DNA from 2 places in the Buttiauxella sp. BIGb0552 genome. Region 1 is predicted to be linked to the other one. Evidence: predicted binding sites of a transcription regulator. Region 1 holds the regulator's gene; the other holds the start of a gene.
The links. The regulator PurR, encoded in region 1, represses purine synthesis genes. The targets are predictions, from matches to a motif close to CANGCAAACGTTTGCNTG.
Positions count from the first base shown of each region.

Region 2: a site for PurR is predicted at 7,031-7,048, ahead of EDF88_RS08550 (nucleoside-specific channel-forming protein Tsx). Genes of this name have one in related genera too.

Region 1 is NZ_SODY01000001.1:182,434-191,577, reverse strand. It holds gene EDF88_RS00870 (C40 family peptidase) at 1-814, shown strand, start outside; gene sodB (superoxide dismutase [Fe]) at 1,007-1,588, shown strand; gene EDF88_RS00860 (YnhF family membrane protein) at 1,641-1,730, opposite strand; gene purR (HTH-type transcriptional repressor PurR) at 2,026-3,051, shown strand; gene punR (DNA-binding transcriptional activator PunR) at 3,071-3,982, opposite strand; gene punC (purine nucleoside transporter PunC) at 4,098-5,291, shown strand; gene cfa (cyclopropane fatty acyl phospholipid synthase) at 5,588-6,736, shown strand; gene EDF88_RS00835 (PTS sugar transporter subunit IIC) at 6,944-8,263, shown strand; gene EDF88_RS00830 (glycoside hydrolase family 1 protein) at 8,314-9,144, shown strand, end outside.
Region 2 is NZ_SODY01000002.1:822,489-831,632, reverse strand. It holds gene queA (tRNA preQ1(34) S-adenosylmethionine ribosyltransferase-isomerase QueA) at 1-245, shown strand, start outside; gene tgt (tRNA guanosine(34) transglycosylase Tgt) at 326-1,453, shown strand; gene yajC (preprotein translocase subunit YajC) at 1,475-1,807, shown strand; gene secD (protein translocase subunit SecD) at 1,835-3,682, shown strand; gene secF (protein translocase subunit SecF) at 3,693-4,664, shown strand; gene EDF88_RS08560 (VOC family protein) at 4,806-5,171, shown strand; gene EDF88_RS08555 (YafY family protein) at 5,243-5,962, shown strand; gene EDF88_RS08550 (nucleoside-specific channel-forming protein Tsx) at 5,994-6,878, opposite strand; gene EDF88_RS08545 (DUF3251 domain-containing protein) at 7,256-7,819, opposite strand; gene nrdR (transcriptional regulator NrdR) at 7,971-8,420, shown strand; gene ribD (bifunctional diaminohydroxyphosphoribosylaminopyrimidine deaminase/5-amino-6-(5-phosphoribosylamino)uracil reductase RibD) at 8,426-9,144, shown strand, end outside.

The DNA of each region.
Region 1 (9,144 bases):
TGCTCTGCTATTTACCTTGCCGTATACACCATTGACGCATGCGTCTGAGCACGCTCGTCCCGTGGCTGCGCAAAAAGCGCACGTTGTTAAAAGCACAACGAAGAGCACAGAAAAAAGCAGTAAGAGTAAAACCACTACCACCAGCAAAAAAAGCACCACCTCAGTCAAAACAGCCAGCAAGAAAAAAGAAACAACTGCCGCAAAAAGTAAAACCGCCCAAAATGCCAGCAGCGCTAAAACAAAGAATCTTGCAAAAAACTCCCGCAATAAAACCTCTAAGCTCGCAAAAGTCCAGCCTGTTACTTTCACCGAAAAATGCAGCAAGCCGCGTAAAGGCCATAAAGCGCATTGTGTAAAAGTTAAATCAGAGCAGCCAACGACGATTGCTGCGGCGCATAAAGTCCGTGTGCAAAAAGCACAAAAAACGGCAATGAACAAATTGATGGGCCAGATAGGCAAACCGTATCGTTGGGGTGGCACCTCGCCGGTTACCGGTTTCGATTGCAGCGGTCTGGTTTACTACGCATACAAAGATTTAGTGAAGTTCCGTATTCCTCGTACCGCTAACGAGATGTATCACCTGCGTGATGCCTCATCTGTAGATCGTGGGGAGCTTGAAACTGGTGATTTGGTCTTCTTCCGCACCCAAGGTCGGGGCACCGCTGACCATGTTGGCGTGTACGTGGGCAACGGTAAATTTATTCAGTCACCGCGTACCGGACAAGATATCCAGATAACCTCACTAAGCGAAGACTACTGGCAGCGCCACTATGTCGGTGCCAAACGCGTTATGACCCCTAAAACAATTCGTTAAACTCTATTTATCGAAAACCTGCGCCTGCCCTTCCCTGGGCAGGTGAGTTCCCTCTTTTGCTTATCCTTTCAATTTGTTACCCTAAACCCGCACTAAAAGTGATGTTTAACAATAGATACCCAAAATAATTCGAGTTGCATCGCAGCCAACAAAGATGCAGCTCGAAGTATGAAGGGTAATAAGGAGTCAGCAATGTCGTTCGAACTACCTGCACTACCATATGCAAAAGATGCTTTAGCACCGCATATCTCCGCCGAAACTCTGGAATACCATTACGGTAAACACCATCAAACCTATGTCACTAACCTGAACAATCTGGTTAAGGGCACTGCGTTTGAAGGTAAAAATCTCGAAGAGATCGTTCGTACTTCCGAAGGCGGCGTGTTTAACAACGCAGCACAGGTTTGGAACCACACCTTCTACTGGAATTGCCTGGCACCAAATGCTGGCGGTGAACCAACTGGAGAGCTTCTGGAAGCCATTAATAAGTCGTTTGGTAGCTTTGCTGAGTTTAAACAGCAGTTCACTGATGCAGCTATTAAAAACTTTGGCGCTGGCTGGACCTGGCTTGTCAAACAAGAAGATGGCGCTCTGGCGATTGTCTCTACCTCAAACGCGGGTACCCCACTAACAACAGCGGCAACACCGTTATTGACTGTGGATGTGTGGGAACATGCGTACTACATCGACTACCGCAATGCTCGTGCTGGCTATCTTGAGCATTTCTGGGCGTTGGTGAACTGGGAGTTTGTTGCTAAGAATCTGGCAGCATAAAACCTAAAATATATGGGCCGCGATTGCGGCCCATTTTAATCAGAGCGATGTATCAGTGCAGTACGGCGGTTAACGCGCCACACACAATCAGTGCCAAAACAACAACCGTGGTCATGATTGAAAATTTCAGATCGGTACTCATTAGCAAACTCCTTTTATTACCCTACAATCGGTGTGTCGGCTTGATTTTCCCACAATCAGACATAAAAATCCCCCTGGTTTTAACCTGATATCGCTTTTCCCTCTTTCACTTTTCTCCTGGATAGGCCAAAATCCCACGCTAATTTATTGCGTACCATCTACTCAACGCCCTCCTCCCGTTTTATGTCGCAATCCCGGCATACCTGCAACCTTAACGTTGCCTCAGGAGTTGGCGTACGCAAACGTTTAACACATTGGTTATCAGGGGTTTACGATATGGCCCGGAGTGAAATTTAATGGCGACAATCAAGGACGTAGCGAAGCTCGCAAACGTTTCCACCACAACCGTATCACATGTGATTAACAAGACCCGTTTTGTGGCGGAAGAAACACGTAACGCGGTCTGGGCGGCAATCAAACAATTGCACTATTCGCCGAGCGCCGTCGCGCGTAGCTTGAAAGTTAATCACACCAAAACGATTGGTTTGCTAGCCACTTCTAGCGAAGCACCCTATTTTGCCGAGATAATCGAAGCTGTCGAAAATAGCTGCTTTGAAAAAGGCTACACCCTGATTTTGGGTAATGCGCACAATAATTTCGAAAAACAGCGCGCCTATTTATCCATGATGGCGCAAAAGCGCGTCGATGGGCTGCTGGTGATGTGCTCTGAATATCCGGAATCATTACTGACTATGCTTGAAGAGTATCGTCACATCCCAATGGTTGTGATGGACTGGGGCGAAGCCCGCGCAGATTTCACCGACTCCGTTGTCGATAATGCCTTCCACGGTGGCTATCTGGCTGGACGTTATTTGATTGAACGTGGTCACCGCGAAATTGGTGCAATCCCTGGCCAAATGGAGCGTAATACCGGTGGCGGCCGCCATGCTGGTTTTATGAAGGCGCTGGAAGAAGCTGGGATCGCTATTCCTGAGAACTGGATTGTGCAAGGTGACTTTGAACCTGAGTCAGGCTACCGCGCCATGCAGCAGATTATCGGTCAGTCTCAGCGCCCTACCGCAGTATTCTGCGGCGGCGACATTATGGCGATGGGCGCAATTTGTGCTGCTGATGAAATGGGTTTACGCGTACCGCAGGATATTTCCATTATCGGTTATGACAACGTGCGTAACGCTCGTTATTTCACACCGGCATTGACCACCATTCACCAGCCGAAGGACTCGCTGGGTGAAACAGCTTTCAATATGCTGCTGGATAGAATCGTCAATAAACGCGAAGAGTCGCAATCAATTGAAGTACATCCGCGCCTGATTGAACGCCGTTCTGTGGCTGATGGCCCATTCCGCGATTACCGCCGCTAAAATAGTCAATGGAGCCTGTCTAAGCAGGCTCCTGCAACCACTCCTGATTCATCGTCTCACTATCCCCTAAATACTCCAGCAGCCAGGCCAGAGCTGGCGAAGCATCATTTTGCCGCCATGTCAGGCAACATGCCGCGTCCGGGAACGGGTTATCGAGCGTCAGCTCACTCCACTGCCCTGAAGCCAACCACGGCTTTGCTATATGCAATGGCACCATACCAATACATAAACCCGCGCTAAGACAATCAGAGCCAGATTCCCAGTCTGGAACCACAACTCGACGCTGGTTATCCAAAAGCCAGGTAATACGCTTCGGTAGCGAACGGGAGGTATCTTCCAGTACTAACGACGGCCAGGCTCGCAGATCATCATCACTTAAGGTTCCGCCCTGCTGTGCCAGTGGGTGATTTGATGACACCACACAGCGCCAACTCAACGTCCCCATATCGCGGAACGCATAACGCCCCCCGACAGGAATAGCTTGTGTCGCACCAATCGCGACTTCAACTCGCCCATCAGCCAGCGCATCCCACACGCCGTTAAACACTTCCTGGAATATACGCAGTTCGATATCCGGAAAATGACGATAAAAATCCAACACCAACTGACGCGTTCGTTCAGGTTTAACGATGTTATCAACTGCGATAGCCAGGTGCCCGCGCCATCCATTTGCGATCTGTTGACACTGCTGCCGTGTCGTCATCATTTTTTTGATAACAGAGCGGCCTTCTTTCAGGAAAAAGACGCCTGCGGGGGTTAATTCAACATCCCGATGGCGACGTTCGAATAACGGAACCGCTAACCAATCTTCAAGTTGCCGTACCGTATAGCTGATAGCTGACGGAACGCGGTGCAGCTCTTGTGCTGCACCACTGAAGCTGCCATTGCGCGCTACCGCATCTATCACTTCCAGCGAATATTCTGACCACATTTCTCTGCTCACAAAATTTTTGAACGCAACCTACAAATATTAGCGTTTCACAAGCCTATTTGCACTCCGTACACTCTCGCGGCGATCAACCTGCAAGATAAAACAAGAGAAAATTATGCAACCATCAAAAGGATTTCTTATCTGGCTGGCTGGATTAAGTGTTCTGGGCTTCCTTGCCACAGACATGTATCTGCCTGCTTTCGCTGCCATTCAGCAAGATTTACAGACCGATGCCTCCGCCGTTAGTGCGAGCCTGAGCCTGTTCCTTGCGGGCTTTGCGTTTGCCCAGTTAATGTGGGGGCCGCTGTCAGACCATTTCGGACGTAAACCAGTTTTGCTGGCCGGTCTGAGTCTGTTCGCCGTCGGTTGTATTGGAATGTTGTGGGTAGAAAGTGCCACCGCTCTGCTGGTCCTGCGCTTCGTTCAGGCCGTTGGTGTTTGTTCTGCCGCGGTAAGCTGGCAGGCACTGGTGACCGATTACTACCCGGCAAACCGCGCAAATCGTATTTTTGCAACGATTATGCCGCTGGTTGGTCTGTCTCCTGCACTGGCTCCACTTTTGGGTAGCTGGATTTTGACCCACTTTGACTGGCAGGCGATTTTCGCCACACTGTTTGCCATCACGCTGGTGCTGATGATCCCAACTCTGCGTCTGAAACCACGTACCCAGCATCACCCGCAAACAGAAGACAATAAAGTCAGCTTTATGTCGTTACTGCGCTCTCGTGTATATAGCGGCAACGTGTTGATTTACGCAGCTTGCTCTGCCAGCTTCTTTGCCTGGCTGACCGGTTCTCCGTTTATTCTGAACGATATGGGTTACAGCCCGGCGGCAATTGGCCTGAGCTATGTGCCGCAAACTATCGCCTTCCTGATTGGTGGTTATGGCTGCCGTAGCGCACTGCAAAAATGGCAAGGCAAGCAAATGCTGCCGTGGTTGCTTGCGTTATATACGGTGAGTGTTTTCGGCACCTGGGCGGTATCGATAAGTGGACACGCGAACCTGACCATGCTGCTCATCCCATTCTGTATCATGGCGATTGCCAACGGGGCGATTTACCCAATCGTTGTTGCTTCTGCACTGTTGCCTTTCCCACAAGCCACAGGTAAAGCCGCTGCGCTGCAAAACACGCTGCAATTGGGCCTGTGCTTCCTGGCAAGTTTGATGGTGTCATGGTTGGTCGCTACTCCACTGCTGACAACCACCAGTGTCATGCTGGTAACAATTGTTCTGGCCATGCTGGGTTATCTGCTTCAGCGTCATAAAAATGCCGAAGTCTGGCAACCGGCTGAATCAGATGCACATTAAGATTAAAATTGCTCAACCTCAACATGGTTAGCTTGCTAAGAATATGTGATTGAATCACCGCTTAAGCGAGCCTATACTCATAAACGGCTCAACAAATAACACCATAATAATCACATTAAAACGGGAGCCTTTTGGCTCCCGTTTTTGTTTTACAGCTGTTTTTTGGGGCGCCAAGCCCCCTTTCTCTGTTCTACGTCGGATATCAGGCACACGGAATTTTCCGTGACATTTCTCACATGCCCAAAATAGCGTCTACGCTGTTTTAAGGTTCCTCTCACATTGGTGATGGAGAAGCTATGAGTTCATCGTGTATAGAAGAAGTCAGAATAAGAAATAACCCGTGGTATCGGATTGTGAACGATATGCTCACGCGGGCAGGGGTAGAAATTAATGGCCCACGCCCCTTCGATATACAGGTTAAGCATCCCGATTTTTTTAAGCGTGTTCTGCAAGAGGGTACACTGGGTCTTGGTGAAAGCTATATGGACGGCTGGTGGGACTGCGAACGACTGGATATTTTTTTCCATAATGCCATTCGCGCCGGACTTGAGCGGCAACTCCCCCACCATTTAAAAGACACGCTACGTGTAGCCGCCGCGCGCTTAGTTAATCTGCAATCCAAAAAACGCGCGTGGATAGTCGGTAAAGAACACTATGATTTGGGCAATGACTTATTTAGCCGCATGCTTGATGAACATATGCAATATTCCTGCGGTTATTGGAAAGACGCTACTACGCTAAGTGATGCACAAAACGCCAAGCTTAAAATGATCTGCGATAAGCTGCATCTTGAGCCAGGAATGACGCTACTTGATATTGGTTGCGGCTGGGGCGGTCTGGCAGAATTTGCTGCCCGGAATTACGGCGTAGCCGTTCATGGTGTAACCATCTCCGCCGAACAACAAAAATTGGCGCAAGAGCGTTGTAGCGGGCTTAACGTTAATATTGCACTGCAAGACTATCGCGAACTGGATATGCAATTCGACCGCATTGTTTCTGTCGGCATGTTCGAACATGTTGGGCCGAAAAACTATGCCACCTATTTTAATGTTGCCGACCGCAACCTAAAACCCGACGGTATTTTCCTGCTGCATACCATTGGCTCGAATAAAACCTTTAACGGTGTTGACCCATGGATAGACAAGTACATTTTCCCTAATGGCTGCCTGCCATCAGTGCGCCAGATTGCCGATGCCAGCGAAGGTCATTTTGTGATGGAAGATTGGCACAATTTTGGCGCCGACTATGACAAAACATTGATGGCCTGGCATGAACGCTTCAATAACTTTTGGCCGGAAATTGCAGATAACTATTCAGAACGATTCAAACGCATGTTTAGTTATTATCTGAATGCTTGTGCCGGTGCCTTCCGTGCACGTGATATCCAGCTCTGGCAAGTCGTCTTCACTCGTGGCGTCGAAAACGGTTTACGGGTTCCGCACTGATTTCCACCCCGGCTCCGCCGGGGTAAATTCAATCCTTGCAAACATGTTGCATTTTCTTAACAAAATGTGAGTCCCTTCACGTTTCCTGCGCTACTTTCTTCACGAGTTTGATCCCGTTAACACTTATCTCTTTATTCATTGGAAACCGGTTTCCATGTTGTTTCACAATCAGTCCACTTTCCAAAAAACAATAGCAAGGATACCGCCATGAGCATGTACCAAAAAATGGTCAATGTGATTGAGCAAAAAGTCACGCCAATGGCAGGAGCAATGGGCTCTCAGCGCCATGTCATCGCCATTCGCGACGGTTTTATCTCCGCCCTTCCGTTTATGATCATCGGGTCTTTCTTGTTAGTGTTTATCTTCCCGCCATTCTCGCCAGACAGCAGTTGGACTTTTGCGCGATCATGGCTGAATTTCTCTCTCACCTACCGTGAACAGTTAATGCTGCCGTTTAACCTCAGCATGGGTGTGATGACGTTCTTTATTTCTGTCGGTATTGGCGCAAGCCTCGGGAAGCACTATAAGCTCGACCCGATAATGACCGGCTTACTGGCGTTTATGGCCTTTTTACTGGTCGCCGCACCGTATAAAGACGGGCAGATTTCAACGCAGTACTTCTCCGGCCAGGGCATTTTCACCGCGCTGATCACGGCGATTTACGCCAGCGAAATGTACGCGTTATTAAAACGCCACAACATCACCATCCGTTTGCCGAAAGAAGTGCCGACAGGCGTTGCGCGCTCATTTGAAATTCTGATTCCGGTTGTGGTGATTGTTGCCACCTTGCACCCGCTGAATTTATTTATTGAGTCAACCACAGGGATGATTATTCCCGAAGCGATTATGCATCTGCTGGCGCCGTTAGTTTCCGCATCCGACTCGCTGCCTGCGATTTTGATTTCCGTCTTTATCTGCCAGATTTTGTGGTTTGCCGGTATTCATGGTGCGCTTATCGTCACCGGGATCATGAACCCGTTCTGGATGGCTAACCTTTCCGCTAACCAGACCGCTCTGGCTGCGGGCAATGTCCTGCCGCATATCTATCTGCAAGGTTTCTGGGACCACTATTTGCTGATTGGCGGTGTTGGGTCAACGCTGCCACTGGCATTCTTGCTGTTACGTAGCCGTGCGATTCATCTGCGCACCATCGGCAAAATGGGCGTGGTGCCAAGCTTCTTTAACATCAACGAACCAATTTTGTTCGGCACACCAATCATCATGAACCCGATGTTCTTCTTGCCGTTTACTTTGGTACCAATGATTAACGCAACGCTTGCTTATATCGCCACAAAATTAGGTTGGGTTGCACAGGTTGTCTCGCTGACGCCGTGGACCACGCCGGCACCTATTGGCGCTTCATGGGCTGCAAACTGGGCGGTAAGTCCCGTAATCATGTGCCTGATTTGTATGGTCATGTCGGCTGTGATGTATTACCCATTCCTGAAGGCTTACGAACGCACCCTGCTGAAACAGGATGAAGAACGTAATACGCAGGAGAATGACAGCCCGATTACAGCAAACTGATATTTTTTATTGCCTGCCCGGATGGCAGGCACGTCAAACGAGGAACGAAAATGAAATACGTATTTCCTGATAATTTTTGGTGGGGCAGCGCCAGTTCAGCACCGCAAACTGAAGGTGAAACGCTCTCTTTTGGCAAGTCTGCCACCATTTGGGATCAGTGGTTTAAAGAACAACCAACCCGTTTTCATAACGGCGTTGGCCCGGCAGACACCTCCACGTTCTATAAGAACTGGAAGCAAGATATCGCCCTGCTGAAAGAGCTGAATCACAATACTTTCCGTACCTCAATTTCCTGGGCACGCCTGATCCCTGAAGGGCGCGGTGCGGTAAATCAGGAAGCTGTGACCTTCTATAATCAGGTTATCGACGAACTGCTGGCTCAGGGAATTAAGCCATTTATCAACCTGTTCCACTTTGATTTGCCGATGGTCATGCAGCAGCAAGGCGGCTGGGAAAGCCGTGACGTTGTCACGGCCTATGCGGAATTTGCTAATGTTTGCTTTGAGCTGTTTGGCGACCGCGTGAAGCACTGGTTTACTTTCAATGAGCCAGTTGTACCCGTCGAAGGCGGCTATCTGTACGACTTCCATTACCCGAACGTGGTGGATTTCAAACGTGCAGCCACCGTTGCCTACCACACCATGATCGCCCACTCTCTGGCGGTAAAGGCTTATCACGAGCGTAATGACGGCGGCGAAATCGGTATTATCCTCAACCTCACCCCTTCTTACCCACGTTCGCAAAACCCTGCGGATGTGAAAGCGGCGAACATCGCTGACCTGATGTTTAACCGCAGCTTCCTTGACCCTGCTTTGCGTGGTGAATATCCGCAAGAGTTGGTGGCCTTGTTGAAAGAGCATGGCCAGTTGCCTGCGTGCCAG
Region 2 (9,144 bases), on a different contig from region 1:
TCTTCGGCGACACACAAATTTTCATCTATCCAGGTTATCAATACAAAGTGATTGATGCACTGGTGACCAATTTCCACCTGCCGGAATCGACTCTGATCATGCTGGTTTCTGCGTTTGCTGGTTATAAAAACACCATGAACGCCTATAAAGAAGCCGTAAGTTCCGAATATCGCTTTTTTAGTTACGGGGATGCCATGTTCATCACGTACAATCCGCAGGCTATTGATGAGCGCCCAGGCGCGTAATCACTAAATTCTACGCCGCCGGTTATTCCGACGGCGTTTTGTCTTAACCATCAGACTGTTTCTCTGATGCTGGAGGAAATGTGAAATTTGAATTAGATACTACCGACGGACGCGCTCGTCGTGGCCGTCTGGTGTTCGACCGTGGCGTTGTAGAAACGCCTGCGTTCATGCCTGTTGGCACTTACGGCACCGTAAAAGGGATGACGCCGGAAGAAGTTGAAGCCACTGGCGCGCAAATTATTCTGGGTAACACCTTCCACCTGTGGTTGCGTCCTGGCCAGGAAATCATGAAGTTGCACGGCGACTTACATGACTTTATGCAGTGGAAAGGCCCAATTCTGACTGACTCCGGCGGTTTCCAGGTCTTTAGCCTTGGTGACATCCGTAAGATTACCGAAGCTGGTGTGCACTTCCGTAACCCTATCAACGGCGATGCAATTTTCCTCGATCCAGAAAAATCTATGGAAATTCAATACGATCTCGGTTCCGATATCGTAATGATCTTCGATGAATGTACGCCTTATCCAGCAGACTGGGATTACGCTAAGCGCTCAATGGAGATGTCTCTGCGTTGGGCACAGCGTAGTCGCGATCGCTTTGATTCTCTTGAGAATAAAAATGCGCTGTTCGGTATTATTCAGGGCAGTGTTTACGAAGATTTACGAGATATCTCGGTAAAAGGTCTGGTAGAGATTGGCTTTGATGGCTACGCTGTCGGCGGCCTGGCTGTAGGTGAACCGAAGGAAGACATGCACCGTATTCTGGAACATGTTTGCCCGCAAATCCCTGCTGACAAGCCACGTTACCTGATGGGCGTAGGGAAACCGGAAGACTTGGTTGAAGGTGTTCGTCGCGGTATTGATATGTTCGACTGCGTGATGCCAACCCGTAACGCACGTAATGGTCATCTCTTCGTTACTGATGGCGTGGTGAAAATCCGTAATGCGAAGCATAAAGATGACACTTCGACGCTGGATTCTGAGTGTGATTGCTATACGTGTCGCAATTATTCACGTGCCTACTTGTATCATCTTGACCGTTGCAACGAAATACTCGGTGCACGCCTCAATACGATTCATAACTTGCGCTATTACCAGCGTTTAATGGCAGGTTTACGCAAGGCCATTGAAGAGGGTAAATTAGAGCAGTTCGTGAGTGATTTTTACGAGCGAATCGGTAAACCAGTTCCACCTTTGAATGTTGATTAATTTAATAATGAGGGATTTTTAATGAGCTTTATCATTTCTGATGCGGTTGCTGCAACAGGTGCTCCGGCGCAGGGTAGCCCGTACTCTTTGATTCTTATGCTGGTGGTATTTGGTCTGATCTTCTATTTCATGATCTTGCGCCCACAGCAAAAACGTACCAAAGAGCATAAAAAGCTGATGGACTCCATCTCTAAAGGGGATGAAGTACTGACTACTGGTGGTCTGGTTGGTCGCGTAGTGAAAGTAGCTGAAACTGGCTATATCTCTATCGCGTTGAACGACACCACTGAAGTGGTTATCAAGCGTGATTTCGTAGCTGCCGTTCTGCCGAAAGGCACTATGAAGGCGCTGTAATATTCGTTTTTCCCTAAGGGAACTACCGTGCTAAACCGCTATCCTTTGTGGAAGTACATCATGCTGATCGTCGTGTTTATCGTCGGTCTGCTATACGCACTTCCCAACCTATATGGTGAGGATCCGGCAGTTCAGATCACTGGCGCGCGCGGCGTCGCCGCCAGTGAGCAAACGCTGATCCAGGTCCAGAACACCTTAAACGCAGAAAAAATCCCCGCTAAGTCTGTGGCCCTGGAAGAGGGTGCGATTCTTGCACGCTTTGACACCACTGATACGCAGCTTCGTGCTCGTGAGGCTCTGATGAGCGTCCTTGGCGATAAATACGTTGTGGCACTTAACTTAGCTGCGGCGACTCCTCGCTGGTTATCCGCTATTTCCGCAGAACCGATGAAACTCGGTCTGGATCTACGTGGTGGCGTGCACTTCCTGATGGAAGTGGACATGGATACCGCGCTGAGCAAGTTGCAGGAACAAACCATTGATAACCTGCGTAGCGATCTTCGCGATAAGAGCATTGCGTACACCAACGTGCGTAAAGCCGATAACTATGGCGTCAATGTTGTTTTCCGTGACAGCCAAACGCGTGATCAAGCTATCTCCTATTTAACTCCACGCCATCGTGATCTGGTGATTTCTGCTCAAGGCAGCAACGCAATGCGTGCTGTAATGACAGATGCTCGCCTGAGTGAAGCGCGTGAGTATGCCGTTCAACAGAACATCAATATTCTGCGTAACCGTGTAAACCAACTGGGTGTTGCTGAACCATTGGTACAGCGTCAGGGTGCGGATCGTATTGTTGTTGAACTGCCAGGTATTCAAGATACTGCGCGTGCGAAAGAGATTCTTGGCGCGACTGCAACGCTTGAATTCCGTTTGGTCAACACTAACGTGGATGCTTCCGCTGCGGCTTCTGGCCGTGTACCGGGTGATTCCGAAGTGAAAGATACCCGTGAAGGTCAACCGGTTGTCCTGTACAAACGTGTGATTCTGACCGGTGACCATATCACCGACTCCACTTCCAGCACCGATGAATACAACCAGGCCCAGGTGAATATTTCACTCGATAGCGCTGGCGGTAACATCATGTCTAACTTCACTAAGGACAACATCGGAAAACCGATGGCAACTCTTTTTGTGGAGTACAAAGACAGCGGTAAGAAAGATGCTACTGGTCGTGCGATTCTGGCGAAGCAAGAAGAAGTTATTAACGTGGCGAACATTCAGTCGCGTCTGGGTAACAGCTTCCGTATCACAGGTATCAGCAATCCAAATGAAGCTCGCCAGCTTTCTCTGCTGTTGCGTGCGGGTGCATTGATTGCGCCAATTCAGATTGTTGAAGAGCGTACCATCGGCCCAACTTTGGGTATGGAAAACATCAAGCAAGGTCTGGAAGCGTGTCTGGCAGGTCTGGCCGTTTCAATCCTCTTTATGCTGTTCTTCTATAAGAAGTTTGGCCTGATTGCGACCTCTGCACTGTTGGTTAACCTGGTAATGATTGTTGGGATTATGTCCCTGCTGCCAGGGGCAACGCTTACCATGCCAGGGATTGCGGGGATCGTATTAACCCTTGCCGTCGCCGTCGATGCCAACGTACTGATAAACGAACGTATTAAGGAAGAACTTAGTAACGGACGTTCGGTGCAACAGGCTATCCACGAGGGCTACCAGGGCGCGTTCAGCTCTATTTTCGATGCCAACATCACGACGCTTATCAAGGTCATCATCCTGTATGCCGTAGGCACCGGGGCAATTAAAGGCTTTGCGATCACAACCGGTATTGGTGTGGCGACGTCCATGTTTACCGCAATCGTCGGTACCCGTGCCATCGTAAACCTGTTGTACGGCGGCAAACGCATCAACAAGCTGTCTATCTGAGGAGTGCGTTGTGGCACAGGAATATACTGTTGAACAATTGAACTACGGCCGTAGAGTCCATGACTTTATGCGCTGGGATTTCTGGGCTTTCGGTATCTCCGGGTTCCTGCTAATCCTTTCTCTCGCCATTATCGGCGTGAAAGGTTTTAACTGGGGTCTGGATTTCACCGGCGGTACGGTTATCGAAATCTCGCTGGAAAAACCAGCGGATTTAGACCAAATGCGTGAAGCGTTGCAGAAAGCGGGCTTTGCAGATCCGCTGGTGCAGAACTTCGGTAGCAGCCGTGACATTATGGTACGTATGCCACCTGCCAAAGGGGAAACCGGTGGGCAGGTGTTGGGTAGCAAAGTCGTTAGCGTAATTAACGAAGCAACCAGCCAAAATGCCGGAATAAAGCGTATTGAGTTTGTTGGCCCGAGTGTGGGTGCCGATCTTGCTCAAAACGGTGCTCTGGCACTGCTTGCCGCGCTGCTTTCCATCCTGGTATATGTTGGATTCCGCTTTGAGTGGCGTCTGGCGGCTGGTGTGGTTATCGCACTGATGCACGACGTGATCATAACTTTGGGCGTACTGTCGCTATTCCATATTGAGATAGACTTAACCATCGTCGCGTCGTTGATGTCGGTTATCGGCTACTCACTGAATGACAGTATCGTAGTATCTGACCGTATTCGTGAAAACTTCCGTAAGATTCGTCGCGGAACGCCTTACGAAATCTTCAACGTTTCTTTGACGCAGACTCTGCATCGTACGTTGATTACATCCGGTACTACGTTGGTTGTGATTCTGATGCTGTATCTGTTCGGTGGGGCGATGCTGAAAGGCTTCTCACTGACCATGCTTATCGGTGTTTCTATCGGTACTGTTTCTTCTATCTACGTGGCGTCTGCACTGGCGTTGAAACTGGGCATGAAGCGTGAGCACATGTTGCAGCAGAAAGTAGAGAAAGAAGGCGCGGATCAACCGTCGATTCTGCCTTAACCTTTAGGGTTTCGCTGAAAGCTAAAACCGCAGCCATCGTGCTGCGGTTTTTTTTCGCCTGAGTAAAAGTCTCCTGACAGTATGCTGTCAGGAGGGGCTCGTTAGACTCTTCGATGAACCCTATCAATGAGGAGCAAACACATGGACACCATCATCAACTGGTTTGAAATTCCGGTACAGGATCTGGAACGAGCAACAGCTTTTTATGAAGCTGTTTTTGCGACTGAATTTCGCCGCGAAAGTATGTCTGGCATGGAGATGGCTATCTTCCCGCATACCAAGCCGAATCCCGGCGGGGCACTATTGAAATCCGATGCGTTTAAACCTGCTGCACAGGGAACCGTTGTTTATCTTCATGCACCTGATTTAGCCGCCATGCTTGAGCGTGTGGTTAAAGCCGGAGGCGAATGCGTATTCGGCCCGCAAGAACTCCCGGATGACATTGGGACTTTTGCGCTTATCGTCGACAGTGAAGGGAATCGTGTCGGGTTACATCAACCGGTTTGACTCCCGGTATATACTGAATGACAAACGCCTGCCGGACATTCTGGCAGGCATTACTCTTTTGAAATAACGCCATGAGCCGAAGAGCAGACCGCCTTTTTCAAATCGTCCAGATCCTGCGTGGGCGTCGTATTTCCACGGCAGCGTTACTTGCCGAACGCCTTGAGGTTTCTGAACGCACCATTTATCGCGATATCCGCGACCTTTCACTTTCCGGTGTTCCCATTGAAGGTGAGGCTGGCTGCGGCTACCGATTATTACCGGGCTATGATTTGCCACCGCTGATGTTTACGGCGAACGAAGTGGAAGCGCTCGTGGCCGCGATTCGTCTGCTGCAAACATGGAGCGGTGAAACGCTGGCGCAGGCTGCCGGAACGGCAGAAGAAAAGCTGCTTGGTGTACTCACCCCACAGCGACGGGCGGTTGCGGAGCGCTGCCGCATCCTTTCGCCTGATTTTAATAAATATCCGCAGGTCAAAACGTGGTTTGATGTTTTTCATCGCGCAATTGGCCAGCTTCAAGTACTGCGCATCGACTATGAAGATCATAAGGGGAAAGTGTCGAGCCGCAATATACACCCGCTTGGGCTGACATTTTGGGGAGAAGTCTGGCTGCTGGTAGCCTGGTGTGAAACGCGTGAAGATTACCGCAGTTTTCGCCTGGATCGCTGTTTGTCTGTGGCCCCCACGGGGCTGCATTTTTCGGAGCGGCCCGACCGTTCTTTAAATCATTTTATTCAGTTGCAGCAAAATGAAGGCTGTCTTCCAGAAACAAAAAAGCCGACCGGCAAATAGCGGATCGGCTTTTTAAGGATTCAGACAGCTATTAGAAGTTGTAACCAACCACTAAGTAACCACCCCAACCGGTAGAGCGAACGCTGAAATCACCGTTACCGAAGTTCAGGCTTGCGTCGTCATTCCACTGGCCACCGTTGTGCCAGTAACGGGCAACAACTGCATAGTGGAAGTGATCGTAGTTCAGAGACAGGATGTGGCTGGATGCGATGGAATCACTGGTACGAGCATGCTTGCCGTTGTTATCCATGAAGTTGTCATCGCCCAGGTCTGAGCCCCAGTCGAAGTTGGTGAAACCGATGTAGCTCAGGTTACCGCCCCACAGGGAAGTAATCGGTACAAAGTATTTCACTTTGAAGCGGTAGCCATCCCACTCGTTTTCGTTGGATGCGCCATAGTTCTGCCATTGGTATTTCGCGTACACGTTCATGGACAGGCTCATTGGCAGGCCAGTGTCGATGTCGGTACCCAGACCCATGTACCAGGTGCTCTGGCGGCCATCTTTGTTGCGACCCATATCGTAGATATAGTTGTTTGCAACATACCATTCTTTGAACGGACCGAAGCTCAGGTCAGTGCCAGTCAGCTTGTCGATAGAGAAACGCGGTTCGATTTCCATAAACAGTGGAGAACCGTGGTTCCAGATACCTTTCGCATCAGTGTTACCACCGAAGAATACTGGCGCATCCATGTAACCATAGAAGTCGAACCAGTCTTTCTTAGCGAAAGCTTCATATTCCAGGTAGGTATCGTTACGGATTTGTGGTCCGAAACGGGTGTGGTAGCTGCCCACAACGTTAACGCTTTGGTGCCACCAATCAGAAAGGTATTCGGTATTTTTTGTTTCTTCAGCCTGAGCCGTGAAAGAGCTTGAAAGCGCCAGGACGGTGCTAGCCGCCAAAATAATTTTTTTCATTTTATATGCCACTGTTTTTTACATGGATCCCGTGAGGGCAGGAGGTGTTTTATCACCTAAGGTCATCAACCATTAACTTGGCTTTTTATTGACGCGCCTATTATAGAAATCCCTGCTCACAAAAATATGTTTCATTTCACATTATCGTTAAGTACGTAATCGATTGCGTTCTCAATTGCGCACATTAAAAACGGGCGAGATTCTACCTGCTTCTGAAATTTAAGCAAATAGATGGTCCGTTGTTACAGGTATATGTGATTAAGATCACTAGATTTATTCTTTGAAGTGAAAGGTGCTGATCGTGTTTCATTTGTTTAGTTGTAACAAAAAACGCAGATGTTACTGAGGGTTACCCCCGCAAGCACGAGGGCAATTATCTATTGTTGGGCTGGTAGTGCCTGCGAAGGGTCGACTGGTTGTATATCGTGAATTCTCACAAAACCTAATTGTTCAGGCGAAAGTCCTGAAAGCAACAACGGGATACTGACATCGCTCGGTGCCAGCACGCTCGCAGGAGCACTGAATTGCTGTGACTGGACGTTCACTTCCTGGTAGTTATCCGTAGTGCCCTGAATTTGTCCCCATTCTACTTTGCCGGTAAAAGCGGGCAGAGGATCGTTGGACTCGCCTTTGATAACGAGCATCACACGGCTGCCATTTGCTTCTGGAGTCATGCTGCTCAGCGACATTTGCAAATTACCTAACTGACTATTCAGGCGTGCCGGAGTTTTAGAACCTGGTAACAAGTAGACGCCAGTAGTTGATTTCGCATTCAGCGCATTTTGTTGCGTCAGCTTGATTGTCTGGTCAGTGAGCTTTGTCATTTCTTTATTCAGTGAACCCACTTCACTCTTCATTTGATGAACTTCAGTTTGTTGCGCGCAGGCGCTGAGGCTCACCAGGCTGCTAACCAGGAGTATTCTTAGGTAACTCTTTGTCATCGCTAATTTTTCCTTGAGGTTTTGTCCTGATTTAAGCGTAGCTTGTCGCTAATGAAAAGTCATATTTGTTGGGATGATGTGGCGTTACCTTTGTACTCCCGCTACTTCGCGGTAAACTATTGTTCATTTGAATAATCCTTCAGGACGCGCCATGCATTGCCCATTCTGTTTCGCAGTAGACACCAAAGTGATTGATTCCCGGCTTGTCGGCGAAGGGTCATCCGTGCGTCGTCGCCGCCAGTGCCTGGTTTGTCATGAACGCTTCACAACTTTTGAAGTGGCGGAACTAGTGATGCCACGCGTCGTGAAAAGTAATGATGTTCGCGAACCGTTTAATGAAGACAAGCTACGTAGCGGTATTTTAAAAGCACTGGAAAAACGCCCAGTGAGCTCTGACGACGTTGAAATGGCAGTAAACCACATCAAATCCCAATTGCGTGGCACAGGCGAGCGTGAAGTACCAAGCAAAATGATCGGCAATCTGGTAATGGAACAGCTTAAGAAACTCGATAAAGTGGCGTATATCCGCTTTGCTTCGGTTTATCGCAGCTTTGAAGATATCCGCGAGTTTGGCGAAGAAATTGCCCGTTTACAGGATTAATGCTGATGTCGCTTGATGAAAAGTTTATGGCTCGCGCGCTGCAATTGGCAAAGCGTGGCCGTTTTACTACTATGCCAAACCCCAATGTTGGCTGCGTGATTGCTAAAGATGGCGAAATTGTTGGTGAAGGTTTCCACTTTCGTGCGGGCGAACCTCATGCAGAAGTTCACGCGTTGCGTATGGCGGGTGACAAAGCACAAGGTGCTACGGCGTATGTCACGCTGGAGCCATGCAGTCATCACGGTCGCACACCTCCGTGCTGCGATGCGTTAATTGCGGCTGGTGTTTCGCGTGTGGTTGCCGCGATGCAAGACCCGAATCCACAAGTTGCCGGGCGTGGTTTGTACCGCCTGAAAGAAGCGGGCATTGAAGTCAGCCATGGTTTGATGATGAACGAAGCTGAGGTCATTAACCGTGGCTTCCTGAAACGTATGCGCACTGGCTTCCCATATATCCAACTTAAACTTGGCGCGTCGCTGGACGGGCGCACCGCGATGGCAAGTGGTGAAAGTCAGTGGATCACTTCGCCTGAGTCACGCCGTGATGTGCAGCGCTTGCGTGCGCAAAGTGCAGCTATTCTAAGCAGCAGTGCAACGGTGTTGGCTGACGATCCGTCTTTAACTGTGCGTTGGAATGAATTAGACAGCGCGACTCAGGCCGTTTACGCCGAAGAAAACTTACGCCAGCCAACGCGCATTATTCTCGATCGTGGAAATCTCGTGAC